Regions from separate parts of the Bradyrhizobium sp. HKCCYLRH3061 genome, predicted to be linked through region 1. Evidence: riboswitches for the same ligand, from Rfam matches in the RefSeq annotation. Region 1 holds a riboswitch; the other holds the start of a gene.
What was found. Region 1 has a riboswitch for cobalamin ahead of ACQR2C_RS29500 (HupE/UreJ family protein). Riboswitches for the same ligand answer to the same signal wherever they lie in the genome.

Region 2: linked by a shared signal. The riboswitch ahead of ACQR2C_RS01645 (TonB-dependent receptor domain-containing protein) and the one ahead of ACQR2C_RS29500 (HupE/UreJ family protein) in region 1 are both predicted to bind cobalamin.

The regions. Positions count from the first base shown of each region.
Region 1 is NZ_JBNPUE010000024.1:50,647-55,324, reverse strand. It holds gene cobN (cobaltochelatase subunit CobN) at 1-790, opposite strand, end outside; gene cobW (cobalamin biosynthesis protein CobW) at 800-1,837, opposite strand; gene ACQR2C_RS29505 (DUF1636 domain-containing protein) at 1,858-2,253, opposite strand; gene ACQR2C_RS29500 (HupE/UreJ family protein) at 2,257-2,889, opposite strand; cobalamin riboswitch at 3,009-3,201, opposite strand; gene cobU (bifunctional adenosylcobinamide kinase/adenosylcobinamide-phosphate guanylyltransferase) at 3,235-3,771, shown strand; gene cobO (cob(I)yrinic acid a,c-diamide adenosyltransferase) at 3,788-4,396, shown strand; gene ACQR2C_RS29485 (cobyric acid synthase) at 4,401-4,678, shown strand, end outside.
Region 2 is NZ_JBNPUE010000001.1:326,719-331,396, forward strand. It holds gene ACQR2C_RS01640 (DUF2336 domain-containing protein) at 469-1,581, shown strand; cobalamin riboswitch at 1,788-2,005, shown strand; gene ACQR2C_RS01645 (TonB-dependent receptor domain-containing protein) at 2,102-4,177, shown strand; gene ACQR2C_RS01650 (hypothetical protein) at 4,253-4,678, shown strand, end outside.

The DNA.
Region 1 (4,678 bases):
CGTTCAAGATGACCGCAGGACGCCGGTGCCGGACCAGTCGCGCCAGCGCATCGCCGATGCTGGGATCCTTCAGGCTGGTCACCGCGACCGCGACCGCCGCCAGCCCTTCGGCTTCGATCGAACGCATCAATTCCGCAATCCCGGCCGTATCGGCGGCAAGCAGGCTCGCACGGTAGAACACGATCAGCGCGCTCGGCCGCGCATCATCGTGGCTGCAGAGGTCATCGATGCCGACCGCGCCGCGGTCGCGCGCGAAGCCGACGATGGAGCCGAGCGCGAGCGGCTCGCCAAACGGCGCATCACGGCCAAGCAGGCTCGCGAGATAGTGCAGCGCCTCGCGCGCATTGCCGACGCCGCCCTCGTGCAGATAGCCGTAGAGCCGCGACGTCGCGTCGTGCGGCAAGGTCGAGAGCGCATCGAGCCGGTCGTCGGCGCGATCATCGCCCGGCAGCGCCGCGAACAGAATGTTGCTGCTGCGGCAGGTCGACGCGATGCGCTCCAGCCCGTAGCGCCAATAGTCGAGCCCGCCGAGACAGCGCACGACGACGGCGCGCGCGCCGAGCACGACGCGATCGACATAGAGATCGACCGACATCGGATGCTTCAGCCGCTTCAGGCTGGCGAGGCGCAGGCTGGGCAGCTCGGTCGACGTCGCGGTCCAGGCTTCGGCCAACGCCGACAGGTCGGTGTCCGAGAACGACAGCACGACGATCTCGGCCGGCGACTGCGCAAGATCCACGGCCTGTTCGAGGTCGTCGAGATCCGCGCCCGTTGTCGCCAGCAGGTGCATCGGTGACGCCTACCCTGTGATCAGGCTCTGGATGGCGGCGGCATCGAGGCCGCGCTCGCCGATGATCACCAACCGCCCCTGCCGCGATTCGCCCGAGCGCCACGGGCGCTCGAACTGATGCTGGATGCGGCTGCCCACGGCCTGCACCAGGAGGCGCAGCGGCTTGCCGGCAACTTCCACGAACCCTTTCACCCGCAAGACATCATGCGCATCGACGGCGGCCGCGATCCGGTCGACGAGCGCATCGGGCGAGGCCTGCGCCGGGACGTCGAGCACGAAGCTCTCAAAATCGTCGTGATCATGCTCGGCCTCGTTGTCGTGATGCGACGGCCGGGCGGCGAGATCGTCCTCCGCTGCGGCGCCGAGCCCGAGCAGCACCGACGCCGACAGCCTGCCATGCTCGGTCGCGATCACCTTGACCGCGCGCTGCACCTTGGCGGCGATCTCGGCGGCGACATCCTTGCGCTGCTCCTCGCTCATCAGATCGCTCTTGTTCATCACGACGAGATCGGCGCACAGCAACTGGTCCTCGTAGACCTCCTCCAGCGGGTTGTCGTGATCGAGCGAGGCATCGGTGGCGCGCTGCGCCGCGAGCGCTTCCGGATCGTCGGCGAAGCGGCCCGCAACCACCGCCGGGCCGTCGACGACCGCCACGACGCCGTCGACCGTGACACGCGTCGCGATCTCGGGCCAGTTGAAGGCCTGCACCAGCGGCTTCGGCAGCGCCAGCCCCGAGGTCTCGATCACGATATGCTCCGGCGGCTCCTTCTGGTCCAGCAGGCTCATGAGCGCGGGCACGAAATCGTCGGCGACGGTGCAGCACAGACAGCCGTTCGACAGCTCGACGATGCGATCCTCCGGACAGTCCGGCACGCCGCAGCCCTTCAGGATGTCGCCGTCGATGCCGACATCGCCGAACTCATTGACGATGATGGCGAGCCGGCGACCGTTCGCGGTCTCGATCAAGTTGCGCACCAGCGTCGTCTTGCCGGCGCCGAGAAAACCGGTGACGATGGTGCAAGGCGTCTTGGCGAACGACTTCGTCATGGCGATGCGATCTCTCGGTTTCAGCGTGGCGCCGACAGCGCAGGCACGCGCGCGACGGTGTTCTTGCGGATGTATTCCGGGCGCTCGCGCCAGGCCGGCAGGCCCGCATCATGGCGCTGATGCAGCTGCGCGAATGCCAGCACATCCCGCGCATGCAGATCCGGATCGAGCGCGCCGAGCACATAGGTCCATTTGCCCGGCGCTGTCACCGCAACCGTGCACGCACGATTGCAGTTCGACAGGCACTCGACACCGACAACGGTGACGCCGGCGCGCTGCGCGGCCGGCACCGTCTCGATGGCTGCGAGCAAACGGGCACCGGCCCGCGGCTCGTCCGGCGGCGCAGCTTCAGGCGCCTGCGTGCGGCAGGTGACGCAGACGAACAGCGTCGTCTCTCCAGTCTCCGATGCGATCATCAATCAGCCGATCACGCCGGCGGCCGTTGCGGCGGCAACGCCGCCCACCAGCACGATGGCAGCGCCCGCGAGCCGCAGCGCCAGCGGCGCAGCCGCCTTGGCCTTCGCCGACAGCAGCCTGGTGCCGAGGAACGCACCGGCCGCGATGACGGTCTGGATCACGAGCAGCCCAGCGAGATAGGCTCCAAGCGGAGAGTTCTCGGCGCCGACGATCGATTCACCCAGCGCATATCCGTGGACGAGGCCGGTCACGGCGAACAGGCCGGCAACCGGCAACACGCCGAAACGCCCACGCATCACCACCACCAGCCCAACCACGGCGGTGGTCAGGCCGACCAGCAGCTCGGCAGCCGGGATGTTGGCCTTGGCCACATGCAGGCCGACGCCCGCGATCATCGCGGTGGTGAAGGCGAGCACCGGCGCGAAGCCGCGGCCCAGAAGAGCTGCAACGATGCCTGCGCCCACGATCGCCGCCAGATGGTCGATTCCGATGATGGGATGGCCGAGGCCGGACAGCATCCCCTGCGCAAACGTCTGCGGCAGCTTGCCGCCCATCATGTGATGCGCGAAGGCGGGATCGGCGGCGAGCAGCAACAGGCTCGCGGCTGCAAAGGTCGTGGTACGGGTCAACTTCATGGCCGTCTCCGTCGCTTGCCGGCTCCCCAGAGGACCGGACGATGCGCTGCATCCGACGGCATCCCGCCCATCCCGGCGGGATCAGAACCAGCATCGCGACTCCCCGCGCGACGGGTCGGCCAACAGCAATGTCGACGGCAGGTCTCCTGGCTCTCGGGTCGCTGCATCAGGCCACCTTCCCGGTTTCCCAGTGGTGTCTTGGCCTCACACTCGCCGATTACAGTTGCGGGGGCAGCCACGGCCTTGGGTCAAGAACCCGCACCGTGTTCCCTAAATCTCTCCTTTCGGAGAACCGTCATCTGTTAGATACGGGTCGCGCCAAAGCCCGTCAATCGGAATCGTCCCATGGTCCCTGCCCCGCCGCATCCCGCCCTGCCGCGCCTGACGCTGGTGCTCGGCGGCGCGCGCTCGGGCAAGAGTCGCCATGCCGAGACCCTCGTCACCGCCTACCCGCCGCCTTGGACCTATGTTGCGACCGCGCAGGCGTTCGACGCCGAAATGACCGACCGGATCGCCCAGCACAAGGCGCGCCGCATTGAGGGATGGCAGACGCTGGAAACGACACATGATCTTGCCGGCCTCATCCGGGCACATGGAGATTCGGGCACGCCGATGCTGATCGATTGCCTGACGCTCTGGCTCAGCAATGTGATGCTCGCCGACATGGACGTACCGGCCAGATGTGCCGAGCTGATCGATGCGCTCAGGAGCGCGAATGGCCCCATCGTGGCCGTGTCCAACGAAGTCGGGCTGGGCATCGTGCCGGACAATGCGCTGGCGCGCGCCTTTCGCGACGCCCAGGGACGATTGAACCAGGACGTCGCGGCCGTGGCCGATCGCGTGATCCTGATGGCGGCAGGACTGCCGCTGACTTTGAAGTGACAAGGAGAACATGCCCGTGACCGAAAGCGCCGACGATTCCCGCCACAAGGCGAAGATGGAGAACCGCAAGGCGGTGCAGGATGCCGAGGTCGCCTCCAAGACCGTGGAGAAGGGCCTGCTCATCGTTCACACCGGCAAGGGCAAGGGCAAATCGACGGCGGCGTGGGGCCTGATGCTGCGCGCGATCGGCCGCGGCTTTCGCATCGGCGTCGTGCAGTTCGGCAAGGGCGCGTGGGAGACCGGCGAGCGCAAGGCGATCGAGACGTTCGGCGACCAGGTGTCGTGGCACACGCTCGGCGAAGGTTTTACGTGGGAAACCCAGGATCGCGCGCGCGACGTCGCCGCGGCCGAGCGCGCCTGGGCCAAGGCAAAGGAGCTGATGGCTTTTCCGTCGATCCGGCTGCTCGTCCTCGATGAGCTCAACATCGCGCTGCGCTACGATCACCTTGATATCACCGACGTCGTCGCCACGCTCGCAGGGCGCCGTCCCGATCTGCACGTCGTCGTCACCGGCCGCAACGCCAAGCCGGAGCTGATCGAGGCCGCCGATCTCGTGACCGAGATGAACCTCGTGAAGCATCATTTCGCGGCCGGTGTGAAGGCGCAGGAAGGCATCGAGTACTAGGCTCATGAGCGCGCGCGCCATCATGTTCCAGGGCACCGGCTCCGACGTCGGCAAATCGCTGATCGTCGCAGGACTCGCGCGCGCGCTGACATTGCGCGGCCTGAAAGTAGCGCCGTTCAAGCCGCAGAACATGTCGAACAATGCCGCCGTCACCGCGGATGGCGGCGAGATCGGCCGCGCCCAGGCGCTGCAGGCGCGCGCGGCGCGGCAACCGATGACGGTGCACATGAACCCGGTGCTGCTGAAGCCGCAAAGCGAGATCGGGTCGCAGGTGGTGGTGCA
Region 2 (4,678 bases), on a different contig from region 1:
GTCATCACCCGCCGAGCCTGCCCCGGAACAACGGAATACGGCACGCAACGCACGGCGCGTCGGCAAAACGGCCGCGGCAAGAATGGGATTTAAGTTTCAATGCTTGAGAGGATGAGAGCTGACGTGAGATCGAGGGCAGCGACCAAACTGGATGAAGGAAGGTTTGTGACCTTATGAGATCGTTAACCTTTCCGCCTCGCTCGCCTGTCTTCGCCGGGTCTGCAAGGAGGTGATCGCACCTCATTCCATCGATTGTCCGGCGAATCTCCGAAACGCCGGGCTCCGACCCGTCTTCCCCTCTATGCGTATCGTCTTAATTTTCCGTATCCGTGTTTCCCCGGAGTACTACGCCCTCCGCCCCTAACGCATTGTTATCGCCCGTGCCGAAAACTGCCCCGGCCGAAAGCCTTGCAGCGGATCCCACACGCGTTGCTGTCGCTCCGGCAATCCGGACCAACGGGCGCGATCGTGTCACAGCCAGAACAGCTTCCGCTTTCAGAAAACTCCATCATCACCGAACTCGAAGAGGCCGTCCGCAGCGGCTCCTCGGCGAAGCGCGTCAACACGCTGCGCCAGGTCACCAACCTGTTCCTGCATGACGGCGAACGCCTCAGCGAGGACCAGATCAAGGTGTTCGACAACGTGCTGTGCATACTGGTCTCGCGGGTCGAGACCCGCGCGCGGGCCGAGCTCAGCAAGCATCTCGCGCCGGTCGACTATGCGCCCGTCGAATTGATCCAGCAGCTCGCCCGCGACGACGAAATCTCGGTGGCCGAGAACGTGCTGATGCACTCGAGCCGGCTCACCGAGCATACGCTGGTGGAGGTCGCGGCGACCAAGGGCCAGGATCACCTGATGGCGATCTCCAGCCGCCCGCATCTGACCGAGGCGGTGACCGACATCATCGTCGACCGCGGCGAGCGCCGGGTGATCCGCAAACTCGCCAACAACCAGACCGCGCGCTTCTCCGAGACCGGCTATTCCGGGATGATGGCGCATGCCGAGGACGACGACGAATTGTCCGAGATCATCGGGCTGCGCGTCGACCTGCCCACCAAGCATCTGCGCGACCTGCTGCGCCGCGCGACCGAAGCCGTGCGCGCCAAGCTGATGGCCTCGGCGCCGCCGGCGCTGCAGCAGGAGATCAAGAAGATCCTCAAGGCGATCGCCGACGTTGCGCGCAGCGACGGCGGCCTGGTCGGGCGCGACTTCACGCTGGCCGAAGAGGCCGTCAAGCGCATGAAGGGGCTGAACGAGCTCAACGATGCCGCCATCGCCTTCTTCGCCGAGACCCGCCGCTTCGGCGAGGTGTCAGCCGCGCTCGGCCTGCTCAACAACGTCCCGACCGAGATGATCGCCAAGGTGATGGAAGGCCCGCGCACCGACATCGTGCTGATCCCTTGCCGCGCCGCCGGGCTGGCCTGGTCGGTGGTCGCGAAGATTCTCACCCACCGCCCCATCAAGCACGCCATCGACACCGAGACGCTGAAGCTCGCCGAGCGCGACTATTCCCGCCTGTCCCTCGACACCGCCCAGCGCACGCTGAGGTTCTGGATGGTGCACAACAAGGTCGAGAAGTAAGCGGCGCTCGCAAGCGATCCGTGCCGGAATTGATTCGCGCCTCACATCCCGCTGTCGTCCCTGCGAACGACAGCTGTGGGGCGTCGCGGGCGCCGGGTATCTCACGCCGAACGCGGCGGCCGAGAGAGTTCGCCACACGCAATCCACTCCAGCGCGTTATCGCCAGGAGATCGCCGGGCGCCGGATTGACTTTGGTGCGCCCGCACTCCTACGGTGACGGCGACGGTGCCCCTCGACCGGGGCTCAATAGGGAATGCGGTGCCGGAGACGTCTCGCAAGGGACGTGACCGAAGGCCGCAGCTGCCCCCGCAACTGTAAGCGGCGAATCTCGCGTCAGAGGCCACTGGGAAATCTCGGTCCCGGGAAGGCGACGTGGAGGTGACGACCCGCGAGCCAGGAGACCTGCCGTCAGCCGTGGTCACACGCGAGGATGCCGGTCGGGGCGTTATTGGCATCGTTTTCAGGCAGGCCTGCAAAGGCGTGCATGAGACCTCGTTCGCGGTGACGTGCCACTGACGTCATGCCGAGGTCACTCGTGTCTCCCGTTCCCCATGCCAGGCGCCGTCGCGCCCTTCTGTCGTCGTTATGCCTCCTCTCGTCGTTCGCGCTGCTCGGTCCCTCCCCCGCAACGGCGCAGCAATCCGCCTCGCCCGATCTGCTGCCGCCGGTCGAGGTCGACCCGCCGCACCGGCCGATCGCTCCGAAACCGGCCATCCCCCGCAGAGCCGGCAACGCCGCGCATCAACAGATGCCGGCGGCAAAGCCGGAATCGCCGGCCAGCCCGCCCGTCGCGGTCAGCCCGGCCGGCATCGTGACGCCGGTCGCCAACGTCGCGAATGCGATCACGGTGGTGACCGACAAGGACATCGCCGCGCAGCAGGCCCGCACGGTGCCGGACATCCTGAGCACCGTCCCCGGATTGAACGTCGTGCAGGCCGGCGGCCCGGGCGGCCAGACCAACGTCTTCATGCGCGGCACCAATGCCAACCACACCAAGCTCATCATCGACGGCATCGACGTCGGCGACGTCACCAACAGCAACGGTGCGTTCGATTTCGCGCATCTGCTCGCCGCCGACATCCAGCAGCTCGAGGTGCTGCGCGGGCCGCAGAGCGGGCTGTACGGCTCCGATGCGATCGGCGGCGTGATCTCGGTGATCACGCGCAAGGGCGACGGCCCGGCGCGGGCGACCGCCTCGGTCGAGAGCGGGTCGTTCAAGACCTTCAACCAGTCGGCCGGCGTCAGCGGCTCACATAGTAATGTCAACTACGCGGTCAATGTCGCGCACCTGCACGCCGGCGACGTGCCGGTGACGCCGTGGCAGCTGCTCCCGGCCGGGCAGAAGGCGATCGGCAACGCCTACGACAACGTGACCGCCTCGTCCAAGCTCGGCGTCGATCTCAACGAGGCCTGGACGTTGAACTCGGTGATTCGATACGCCGACGCCACGCTGCTGTTCACCGGCGACAGCGGCTTTCCGAGCGCTCCCGATGCTATCAGGAGCAACCACACGGTCCACCAGCTGGCGACGCGCGAGGAAGCCGTGTGGTCGCTGCTCGGCGGCCGCATCAGGAACTATTTCGGCGTCAACTACGTGAACAACTGGTCGTCGGATCTGACGGCCGGCAATCCCGTGGCCGCGGTCGCCACGGGGGAACGCATCAAATATGACTGGCACGCGGTGACCGAACTGGCGCCGCACAACAATCTCGTCGTCGGGCTGGAGCAGCAGACCGAGCGGCTGAAAACAACTGATCTTTCCGCCGAGAACGGCAACAAGGCCGGCTTCATCGAGTTGCAGACGGAGTTCGCCAAACGCTGGTTCGTGGTGGCGAGCCTGCGCAACGACGTCAACGAGCAATTCGGCGGCCATGGCACCTTCCGGATCGCGCCGGCGGTGATCCTGCCGGTCACCGGGACCAAGCTGAAGGCGAGCTACGGCACCGGCTTCAAGGCGCCGACCTTGAGCCAGCTGCACCAGGATTTTCCGGCCTTCAACTTCTTCGCCAATCCCAACCTGAAGCCGGAGCAGAGCACCGGCTACGACGCCGGCTTCGAACAGCCGCTGTTTTCGGATCGCATCCGCTTCGGCGCGACCTACTTCCACAACAGCATCACCAACCTGATCAATTTCAACGCGACCTTCACCTCCTACGCCAATGTCGGCCTCGCGACCACCGAAGGCACCGAGAGCTTCGTGACGGCTGATCTCACCGACCGGATCTCGCTGCGTGCAGACTACACCTTCACCCGCGCGGTCGATGCGGCCACCGGCCAGCAGCTATTGCGGCGGCCGAAGGAAAAATGGAGCGCCACCGCGACCTGGCAGCCGATCGATGCGCTGCGCCTGTCGGCCACCGTGCTGAGGATCAGCGACTGGCTCGATGTCAGCCGCGACGGCATGACCACCGGCCTGGTCGCGCCCGGCTATACGGTCGTCAACCTGCGCAGCGACTACGCGCTGTCCAACCAGGTCAAGCTGTTCGGCCGGATCGATAACCTGTTCAACCGTCACTACCAGAACCCGACCGGATTCCTCGCGCCGGGCTTCGGCGTGTTCGGCGGCCTCCGGGTTGCGAGCTCCGGTGTGCAGTGACGCTGCCGACCAACCTCCCGGCGGCTGACAGAAGCTGCCGAAATGGACTACAATCGCAATAGAAGGAGATGTTCCATGACTCTCGACGTTCTCGCCCGATCTGGTTCCGGGGCTCGCCTCGCGCCCGTTCCGCAACGGCATGCCGCTGCGTTCTGCTTCGCGCTGCTGACAGCGGCCTGCGCGCTGGCGAGCTTCGTGTTCGCCTGCGCGACGCCGTTTGCGGCCTTCGCCGTGATCGCCGCCGCCATGCTGCCGCTGCGCATGGCGCTGCCGGTGATGCTCGGCGCCTGGCTGGTCAACCAGGGCGTCGGCTTCGGCGCGCTGCACTATCCGGTCGATGCCAACACGCTGGCCTGGGGCGCCATGATCGGCGTCGCGGCGCTCAGCGCCACCGTCATAGCCCGCATGGCGCTGGCGGCCTTGCGCACGGCACCAGCGCCGGCCGCGTTTGCCGTCGCGCTCCTCAGTGCCTACGCCGCCTATGAGCTGGTGCTGCTGGCC